3 regions of the Paraburkholderia sp. BR10954 genome follow, and region 1 is predicted to be linked to each of the others. Evidence: predicted binding sites of a transcription regulator. Region 1 holds the regulator's gene; each other region holds the start of a gene.
The links. The regulator HrcA, encoded in region 1, represses chaperone genes, less so after heat shock. The targets are predictions, from matches to a motif close to TTAGCACTCNNNNNNNNNGAGTGCTAA.
Positions count from the first base shown of each region.

Region 1 (3,278 bases):
CATCTGCGTATTCAAGCCCCTGTCGTGTGCGGCACCGGCACCGCCTGCACCGGCCAGCCCTGCAGGTGCTGCGCGACGATTTCGCCGAGCGCGGCAACCCACGGCTGAGACGCATTCAGACAGGGGATCCGGTGAAACTCCTTGCCACCCGCCTGCAGAAATTCGTCGCGCACTTCCATGCCGATTTCCTCGATCGTTTCGAGGCAGTCGGCGGTGAAACCCGGACAAAACACGTCAGCACGCCGCACGCCTGCCGCACCGAGTTCCTTCAACGTCGGCGCCGTGTAGGGCTGCAGCCATTCGGCCTTGCCAAAGCGCGACTGGAACGTGATGCGGCATTCGACCGGCGTCAATTCGAGCGCCTGCATCAGCAGCGCGCCGGTCTGCTGGCATTGCTCGTGATAGGGGTCGCCGAGGTCGAGTGTGCGCTTGGGCACGCCGTGGAAACTCAGCACGAGCTTGTCGCCCGCCGCGAAATCGGGGCGGCCGTGCAGATGCCAGTGATGACGCACCTGCGCAGCGAGCGCCGCGATATACGCCGGGTGATCGGCGTACTGGCGAACCGTGCGGATTTCCGGCTGGTTGCGCATGCGCTTGAGCGCGGAAAAGGCTTCGTCGAACGCGGTCGCGGTGGTCGACGCCGAATACTGCGGATACATCGGCATCAGCAGCACGCGCTCGGTGCCGGCGAGCTTCAGCTGGTTCAGCATTGCCGGAATGCCGGGCGTGCCGTAGCGCATCGCGTAGTCGACCAGCACCGTGTAGTCGTTGACTTGCAGCAGATGGCGCAAACCCTCGACCTGCTTTTCGGTGTGCACGCGCAGCGGCGAGCCCTCAGGCATCCACACCGCCGCGTACTTCCTGGCGGAGCTGCGGCCGCGAAACGGCAAGATCAGCAGACGCAGAATCAGCTGCCACAGCAGCGCGGGAATTTCGACCACGCGAGGATCGGACAAAAACTGCGCGAGATAGCGGCGCACCGCGCGCGGCGTCGGCGCGTCGGGCGTACCGAGATTGATCAGCAACACGGCGACGCGATGCGACGTGGCGTTCTGTGATGGCCGCTCGAGGTCGAAGCGCATAGGCAGCAGAAGTCACCGCTTCACGCGGCGAGTCGATTCAATGGAGATTCATTATAGCGGCGCGGGTTCGGCCGGGCGTCGCCGGACCCTGGCCATTCGGACGATTGGCAGAGGCCGCCCGTTCGCGCATCATGGCCGGCACGGGCTGCGATGACGGCGGCGCCGCGGAGCGCGATGACTACTGCTGGCTGAGCGTCATGGACAACAGCCGCGCGGTGATGTCCACGATCGGAATCACGCGGTTGTAGGCCATGCGGGTCGGACCGATAACACCGAGCGTGCCGACGATCTTGCCGTTGACCTCGTACGGCGCGGTGACGACGCTCATTTCCTCGATCGGCACCAGTGTCGATTCGCCGCCAATGAAAATTTGCACACCCGCCGCGTGACTCGACACGTCGAGCAACTGAAGGAGGCTGGTCTTCTGGTCGAACACATCGAACAGCTTGCGCAGGCGCGCCATGTCCGACGAAAGATCGGCGACTTCGAGCAGATTGCGCTCGCCGGAGATAAGCACAGTCTCGCCGGTATCGGATTCGTCGGTGCTCGCGGTGACGGCCGCATGCATCAACGAGGTCATGTCGCCGCGCAGCTCGTCGATTTCCTCGCGCAGGCGGCGGCGCACTTCGTCAAACGAGAGGCCCGCGAAGTGCGCGTTGATGTAATTGGAGGCTTCCACCAGCTGCGAAGGCGAAAAGTCGCGCTGGGTGGCGAGAATGCGGTTCTGCACGTCGCCTTCGGGCGTCACGATGATCAGCAGAATGCGCTTGTCGGACAGGCGCATGAATTCGATCTGCTTGAATACGTGGCTGCGGCGCGGTGTGAGCACCACACCGGCGAACTGCGACAGGTTGGACAGCACGCTCGCCGCCGCGGCGACGATCTTCTGCGGCTCGCCCACCTGCAGCGTGGTTTTGACCGCGCGCATCACCGCTTCTTCGTCGGCGGCGGACTCGACCGTCAACATTGTATCGACGAACAGACGGTAGCCGCGTGGCGTCGGAATGCGCCCCGCCGACGTGTGCGGACTGATCACGAGCCCCAGATCCTCGAGGTCCGACATCACGTTGCGGATCGTGGCCGGGCTCAGCTCGAGGCCCGAGTAACGTGACAGCGTGCGCGAGCCGACCGGCTGACCTTCGGCGATGTAGCGCTCGATCAGCGTTTTGAGGAGGGTTTGTGCGCGAGGATCTAGCATGACGAAAAATTTTAGCTCAATGGCATCGCAGCCGCGAGCGCCCGCGGCGCCCGCTCCCGGCCAATGCGGCGCCGTCAGCGGGCGCGCATGTCATCGGGTCTTCACCATTCTAACGATAATCGCGACATGCGCAGACGCCCCGCGTGCGCCGGCCCGCTACCGGGTTGGCCTGCGGTTCTTTTCAGGCCCTACCTATGGTGTAATGCCGGCATGCAAGTGACCAGCCAGTTCAAGACCGTCGCGCTCGTCGGGCGCAGCAATACGCCAGGCATCGGCGAGCCGCTGACCGCGCTCGCCGCGTGCATCGCGAAGCTCGGCCTCGAAGTCGTGTTCGAAGCCGACACCGCCGCCGAAATCGGCGTAACCGACTATCCGGCGCTGCGTCCCGCCGAGATCGGCGCGCGCGCCGACGTCGCCGTGGTGCTCGGCGGCGACGGCACGATGCTCGGCATCGGTCGCCAGCTCGCGCCATATCGCACGCCCTTGATCGGCATCAACCACGGACGGCTCGGCTTCATCACCGACATTCCGATCTCCGACATGCGCGAGATCGTGCCGCAAATGCTGTCCGGCAATTTCGAGCGCGAGGAGCGCGTGCTGCTCGAAGCGCGCATCGTGCGCGACGGCACGTCGATCTATCACGCGCTCGCGTTCAACGACGTGGTGGTCAACCGTAGCGGTTTTTCGGGCATGGCGGAGCTGCGCGTGTCGGTCGACGGCCGCTTCATGTACAACCAGCGCTCGGACGGCCTGATCGTCGCGACGCCGACCGGCTCGACCGCGTACGCGCTGTCGTCGCAGGGGCCGATCCTGCATCCGCAATTGCAGGGCTTCGTGCTCGTGCCGATCGCGCCGCACGCGCTGTCGAACCGGCCAATCGTGCTGCCGGACGACTCGAAGGTCAGCATCCAGATCGTTTCCGGGCGCGAAGTGAACGTCAATTTCGACATGCAGTCGTTCACGTCGCTGGAGCTCGGCGACACGATCGAGGTGCGCCG
Region 1 is NZ_JBFRCK010000002.1:334,559-337,836, reverse strand. Features, by position in the region: gene AB4Y34_RS04265 (RNA-binding S4 domain-containing protein) at 1-3, opposite strand, end outside; gene hemH (ferrochelatase) at 12-1,082, opposite strand; gene hrcA (heat-inducible transcriptional repressor HrcA) at 1,261-2,280, opposite strand; gene AB4Y34_RS04250 (NAD kinase) at 2,491-3,278, shown strand, end outside.

Region 2 (3,278 bases), 180 kb from region 1:
GCGCAACCGCGTAAATCGGACTTGAGCTTGCGGCGGCGGAGTGCGCACCCCGCATTCGGCTGCCGGGACGGGCGCGCTCACGAGGCGCGCCCGCGCGATGAAAATCTCACTCCAGCGCGCAACGCGTCGCCTGCCATGCGATCAGCCGCCACTGGCCGTCTTCGTGTGTGTGAATCGCGGTGTAGGCAATCGGGAACAGCAGCGCGCCGTTGTTCGCTTCCATCTCGATCAGCGCGCGGCCCGTGACCACGTAGGTCTCGCGCCCGGCCGGCAGGACGTCTTGCGACTGCACCTCGATTTGCCGATAACGACGGCGCCCCGCGGTGATCCCGTCGATGAACTGTCGCTTCGTCTCGCGCTTGCCGTTCGTATGAACGTAGCTCACGTTGTCAGCGAGCAGCGTGTCGAGCGACTGCCCATCGCCGTCGACCATCGCGCGAAATCGCTCTCGCTCGAGCCCGCGAATCGCTTCGATCATCTTTGCCGCCATTGCAGAGCCCCTCGAACACCGCGAGCCGCAAGGGGCCACGGTCAGAAGTGATATTGCAAATATAGCTGGCTGAAATTTATACCAGGATTCGGCTCTTTGATACCGCCATTGGAAACATGCTGGAAGCGGTAGCCGGCGACATACTGCCGATGAGCGCCGAACTGCAGCCCGACGCCCGCCATCTCGGAGAACTGGAACGCGGTGCCCAACGTGAAGTCGGAAGAAATGCGCGGGCTGGTCAGCAACCCGACACCGGCACCCACCTCGATGAATGGCCGCACCAAGCCCGACGACTTGGCGAAGCGGATCACCGGCGTCACACCGATCTCGCCGATGTTGTCGTGAACGTTTCCTTCATTGGTGTGCCACCACGCGACGTGCGCCTCGCCGATCAGCGCGAAATTCCAGTCGCCGATCTGCCACCAGGTGAGGTTCGGGTCCCAGACCACGCCGAGATCGAGCCTCTTGACGTGACGATCACCGACGCCGGCGGCCACCAGCACGCCGAACTGGTCGGCCCGGGACGCGCCCGCCGCACCCAGCAGCAGAACGGCCAACGCACTTTTTAGAGTAAGTCCACGGACCACAAGATTCTTGTCGTTCATTCAGCCCCCATTCTGGTGACTATTAAGCGAGCGCCCCCTTTGTTCCAAGCACGATTTAGGGGCAAGTATCTTCCAGATAATGCGCCCAAACAGCAATTATTCACTTTAGAACAGAATGATGTCAGTCGATCATGAGGCTGCAGCCGCCTCGAACGGTAATTTGTACAGGTTCAACGCACAATGCAAATAGAGCGTATGATAACTATCAGAAATCAACGCTCAATAGGATTTTCCGGAACTTGGATACCCCTGCGACATCTAAGTATTAGCACTCGGCAGATCTGAGTGCTAACATCCATCGCTGGAGTCGTTTACTGAGTACGCAATTGTCTGATTCCAAAGGAGCTTCACACGTGAGCCATGCAATGACCCTTCCGAGTACTTTGAGCCCGTCGTCGGCTAAGGCCGCTCCGGCAGGTGCACTGGCGCTCTCGCATTCCTCGCTGCTGTCCGGTCAACTGGGCAACATCGACGCCTATATTCAGGCGGTCAACCGGATTCCGATGCTGACGCCGGCGGAAGAACGCCAGTTCGCCATTGAATTGCGCGAACATGACAATCTGGAGGCGGCGCGCCGCCTCGTGCTGTCGCACCTGCGACTCGTCGTGTCGATCGCGCGTAACTATCTCGGTTACGGGTTGCCGCACGCCGACCTGATCCAGGAAGGCAACATCGGCTTGATGAAAGCGGTCAAGCGCTTCGATCCCGAGCAAAACGTGCGCCTCGTGTCGTACGCGATGCACTGGATCAAGGCCGAGATCCACGAATACATCCTGCGCAACTGGCGCATGGTGAAGGTCGCCACCACGAAGGCGCAGCGCAAGTTGTTCTTCAACCTGCGCAGCCACAAGCAGGGCCTCGGCGCGTTCACGCCGGACGAGATCGATGGTCTCGCGAAGGAACTGAACGTGAAGCGCGAAGAGGTCGCGGAGATGGAAACGCGTCTGTCGGGCGGCGATATCGCGCTGGAAGGTCAGGTCGAAGACGGTGAAGAGTCGTACGCGCCGATCGCCTATCTGGCCGACTCGCATAGCGAGCCGACCGCCGTGCTGGCTTCGCGTCAGCGCGACCGGCTGCAAAGCGACGGCATCGCAAGCGCGCTCGACGCGCTCGATCCGCGCAGCCGCCGCATCATCGAAGCGCGCTGGCTGAAGGTGGCCGACGACGGCTCGGGCGGCTCCACGTTGCACGAGCTGGCCGACGAGTTCGGCGTGTCGGCCGAACGTATCCGCCAGATCGAAGCCAGCGCGATGAAGAAGATGCGCGGCGCACTGACCGAGTACGCGTAAGCGTCGAAGCCATGCGCGCGTCAATTGTGTCCCGCCCACGACGTGGGTAACAGCGACACACGGTAACCGGTCGCGTACTATTTAGCGACCATCGCGCTCAAGCCCCGCCCTCGCAAGACGGCGGGGCTTTTTCATTCCTTTCGTCCATTCGTGCGTCTCCCGGCCGCAGCGCATTCGCGTAGGCCTGTCCCCAAGCCGGCCTGTCGAGCCCGGTAAGCCTTTCTTGACGTATCGCGAGTCCGGTAGCAATACTGGACAGACGCGGCAAGTTTCGCGACGTGATGCCGCATGGCTAACCCTCAGAGCACGAGGTTTCCCCTCCTACAATCGGCATGCATTCGCCAGACTGCCTGACGGCAAGGGCGGTCTGGATCCGGCCGGACTCTCCGGCGTGAAGTCGTCTTTCGACCGATCATGACCCTAGCCCTCAATCGCAGCAGCACTGTCCGGTCGCGCTTGCGCGGCGGGTTCAGCAGGTGGGTGCGCGGTCCAACGCTGGCGCGCGATATCGCCATCATTCTCGCCATCAAGTTCGCCCTACTGATGGCGCTCAAGTTCACATTCTTCAATCATCCGCAGGCGGAGCACATGATGCTGCCGCCTCAGCAGGTCGCGCAGGCGCTACTGTCGGTGCCCGCCCCGCATCCGTCCGGAGGTGATCAACATGCCCGTTAGCGAAGTCGTAGAACTGTCGCGGTTCCAGTTCGCCATCACGGCGCTTTATCACTTTCTGTTCGTGCCGCTCACGCTCGGCCTCGCCTGGTTGCTCGTCATCATGGAGTCGGTCTACGTGATGACCGGCAAGCAGATCTACAAGGACATGACGCAGTTCTGGGGCAAGCTGTTCGGCATCAACTTCGCAATGGGCGTCGCGACCGGCCTCACGCTCGAGTT
Region 2 is NZ_JBFRCK010000002.1:156,878-160,155, reverse strand. Features, by position in the region: gene AB4Y34_RS03480 (nuclear transport factor 2 family protein) at 107-490, opposite strand; gene AB4Y34_RS03475 (acyloxyacyl hydrolase) at 532-1,095, opposite strand; gene rpoH (RNA polymerase sigma factor RpoH) at 1,449-2,384, shown strand; gene cydP (cytochrome oxidase putative small subunit CydP) at 2,799-3,059, shown strand; gene AB4Y34_RS03460 (cytochrome ubiquinol oxidase subunit I) at 3,049-3,278, shown strand, end outside.
Region 2: the regulator HrcA is predicted to act here: its motif matches at 1,361-1,387, upstream of rpoH (RNA polymerase sigma factor RpoH).

Region 3 (3,278 bases), 150 kb from region 1:
CAGCCACGACCCATCGCAGCAGTTCGTCGAGACCAGCGAGTTCGCAGTTCAGGGCACTGCCGAGGCCAAACGCGGCAACAGAAGCATTACATTGAGTCACGGCAAAAATATCTATCGTTGTTCCATGCTTTAACCAGCAGGAATTCATCGCTGAAACGCTCGAATCAGTGTTGCATCAGTCGTTTACCGATTGGGAATGTATCGTTGTCAACGATGGTTCGACGGACGACTCGGAGGCCGTCTTTCAGCGATACGCAAAAAAGGATCATCGGTTCCGGTCGTTCGCCAAGAAAAACGCAGGGGTCGCTGCAGCGCGAAATTTCGGCTTCGCCCAGGCAAATGGCGATCTCTTTGTGCCGCTTGATGGCGACGACAAGATTCATCCTGATTTCCTGCGGCGGGCCCTGGAATGAAGGTGACCCGGTTCGACGGACGGATATGCAGCCAGCCGGTCACAGTAGGTCAACTCGGCGAGCAGCCATTCGACCGTAGACTGCTCCGGTCTGACGATCGCCGTGCAACCCCGAATGACTGTCCCTCGCCGCACTGAGTCCCACAGCCCCTGACTCGGCCTGCCCCTAAGTGGACATCGACTCGGCGAGAACCCTTAGCACCTGCAGCATCGCTAGACCCCCGCGGTGAATTGCTCGGTGCCGCTAGGACTCCACCTAAACGACCAAGGTATGGTGCTGGGTGACCGCTACCACTGATTGTCCGGCAGGCGTCTCCGATTCGAACGCGGTTAAGCGTGATATTTCATGTGTAGCACGGAGTGCTATCCACACGGACGCCCCCAAACAGCGCCATCAATAAAGGGGGTTCGATCAAGACCCGGCAACTTCGCTGGCTACATCTTTCCTATTTCTGACCGCGTCCCGTCTGGGGGCGGGAATTCCCTGGGTACACCCAGCCGCAAGGTGCAATGGTCGCTTCATCATAGAGTGCGGTGGCGTCGGGGTTCCGTCAGTCGGTGCACCTACCTCTATGGACTGGCGCTATATAGTTGTTTTTACGTGGGAAATTTGTTGAACATCCCAGGCGTGTGAGGGGACGGGGAGTTCCAACTTAGATGACCAAAGTTCAAAGTTGAATGAACCTCGACAGCTGCTCCCCACTTCTTGAATTTGTCACTACCCGTCCATATAATTAGCACTCGCTGCACGAGAGTGCTAACAACATCTCCGGTTGGCTCGTCCAGCCGGGTTTTCTCAGCGTTCTTCAGTCTCAATCAGAGAGGAGTATGTATGAACCTTCGTCCTTTGCATGATCGCGTGATCGTCAAGCGTCTGGATCAGGAAACCAAGACCGCGTCGGGCATCGTGATTCCCGAAGCCGCAGCGGAAAAGCCGGATCAAGGTGAAATCCTCGCAGTCGGCCCGGGCAAGCGCGACGACAAGGGCGCAGCGATCGCCCTCGACGTGAAGGTCGGCGACCGCGTCCTGTTCGGCAAGTACGCAGGCCAGACCGTCAAGGTCGACGGCAACGAACTGCTGGTGATGCGCGAAGAAGACATCATGGCCGTGGTGCAGAAGTAAGCGCAAAGTCGCTACTTCCCCGGTGATATCCAAAGTATTCAAGGAGTTAGAAGATGGCAGCTAAAGACGTCGTATTCGGTGATTCCGCCCGTGCCAAGATGGTCGAAGGCGTGAACATTCTCGCCAACGCCGTGAAGGTCACGCTGGGTCCGAAGGGCCGCAACGTGGTCCTCGAGCGCAGCTTCGGCGGCCCGACGGTCACCAAGGACGGTGTGTCGGTCGCAAAAGAGATCGAACTGAAAGACAAGCTCCAGAACATGGGCGCGCAAATGGTCAAGGAAGTCGCTTCCAAGACCAGCGACAACGCAGGCGACGGCACGACGACCGCTACGGTTCTCGCGCAATCGATCGTCCGCGAAGGCATGAAGTACGTCGCATCGGGCATGAACCCGATGGACCTGAAGCGCGGCATCGACAAGGCTGTTGCAGCCGCAATCGAAGAACTGCGCAAGATCAGCAAGCCGTGCACGACCAACAAGGAAATCGCCCAGGTTGGCGCGATCTCGGCGAACAGCGATTCGTCGATCGGCGAGCGCATCGCTGAAGCAATGGACAAGGTCGGCAAGGAAGGCGTGATCACCGTCGAAGACGGCAAGTCGCTGCAAGACGAGCTGGACGTCGTCGAAGGTATGCAATTCGACCGCGGCTACCTGTCGCCGTACTTCATCAACAACCCGGACAAGCAAGTTGCCGTGCTCGACAACCCGTTCGTGCTGCTGCACGACAAGAAGGTGTCGAACATCCGTGATCTGCTGCCGGTTCTGGAACAAGTCGCGAAGGCTGGCCGTCCGCTCTTGATCATCGCTGAAGATGTCGAAGGCGAAGCGCTCGCAACGCTGGTCGTCAACAACATCCGCGGCATCCTGAAGACCGTTGCTGTGAAGGCACCGGGCTTCGGCGATCGTCGTAAGGCGATGCTGGAAGACATCGCGATCCTGACCGGCGGCCAGGTCATCGCAGAAGAAACCGGCCTCACGCTCGAGAAGGCAACGCTGGCTGAACTGGGCCAGGCGAAGCGTATCGAAGTGGGCAAGGAAAACACCACGATCATCGACGGCGCTGGCGAAGCAGCGAACATCGAAGCTCGCGTCAAGCAAGTGCGCAAGCAGATCGAAGAAGCGACCTCGGACTATGACCGTGAAAAGCTGCAAGAACGCGTTGCCAAGCTGGCAGGCGGCGTTGCAGTGATCAAGGTCGGTGCTGCGACCGAAGTCGAAATGAAGGAAAAGAAGGCACGTGTCGAAGACGCACTGCACGCAACGCGCGCAGCTGTGGAAGAAGGCATCGTCGCTGGTGGCGGCGTCGCGCTGATCCGTGCGCGTACGGCGATCGCTGGCCTGAAGGGCGCAAACGCCGATCAGGACGCAGGTATCAAGATCGTTCTGCGTGCAATGGAAGAGCCGCTGCGCCAGATCGTCACCAACGGTGGCGAAGAAGCGAGCGTCGTCGTGGCAGCGGTTGCTGCTGGCAAGGGCAACTACGGCTACAACGCAGCGACCGGCGAGTACGTCGACCTGGTTGACGCAGGTGTCGTGGACCCGACGAAGGTGACGCGCACGGCGCTGCAAAACGCAGCTTCGGTTGCTGGCCTGCTGCTGACGACCGACGCAGCTGTCTGCGAACTGCCGAAGGAAGAAGCTCCGATGCCTGGCGGCATGCCCGGCGGCATGGGCGGCATGGGCATGGACATGTAATTCCGCTCGGGCCTCGTGGTCCGGCCGCGTGGTTGAACTGCCGCGCGTC
Region 3 is NZ_JBFRCK010000002.1:482,566-485,843, forward strand. Features, by position in the region: gene AB4Y34_RS04915 (glycosyltransferase family 2 protein) at 114-413, shown strand; gene groES (co-chaperone GroES) at 1,245-1,535, shown strand; gene groL (chaperonin GroEL) at 1,589-3,229, shown strand.
Region 3: the regulator HrcA is predicted to act here: its motif matches at 1,147-1,173, upstream of groES (co-chaperone GroES).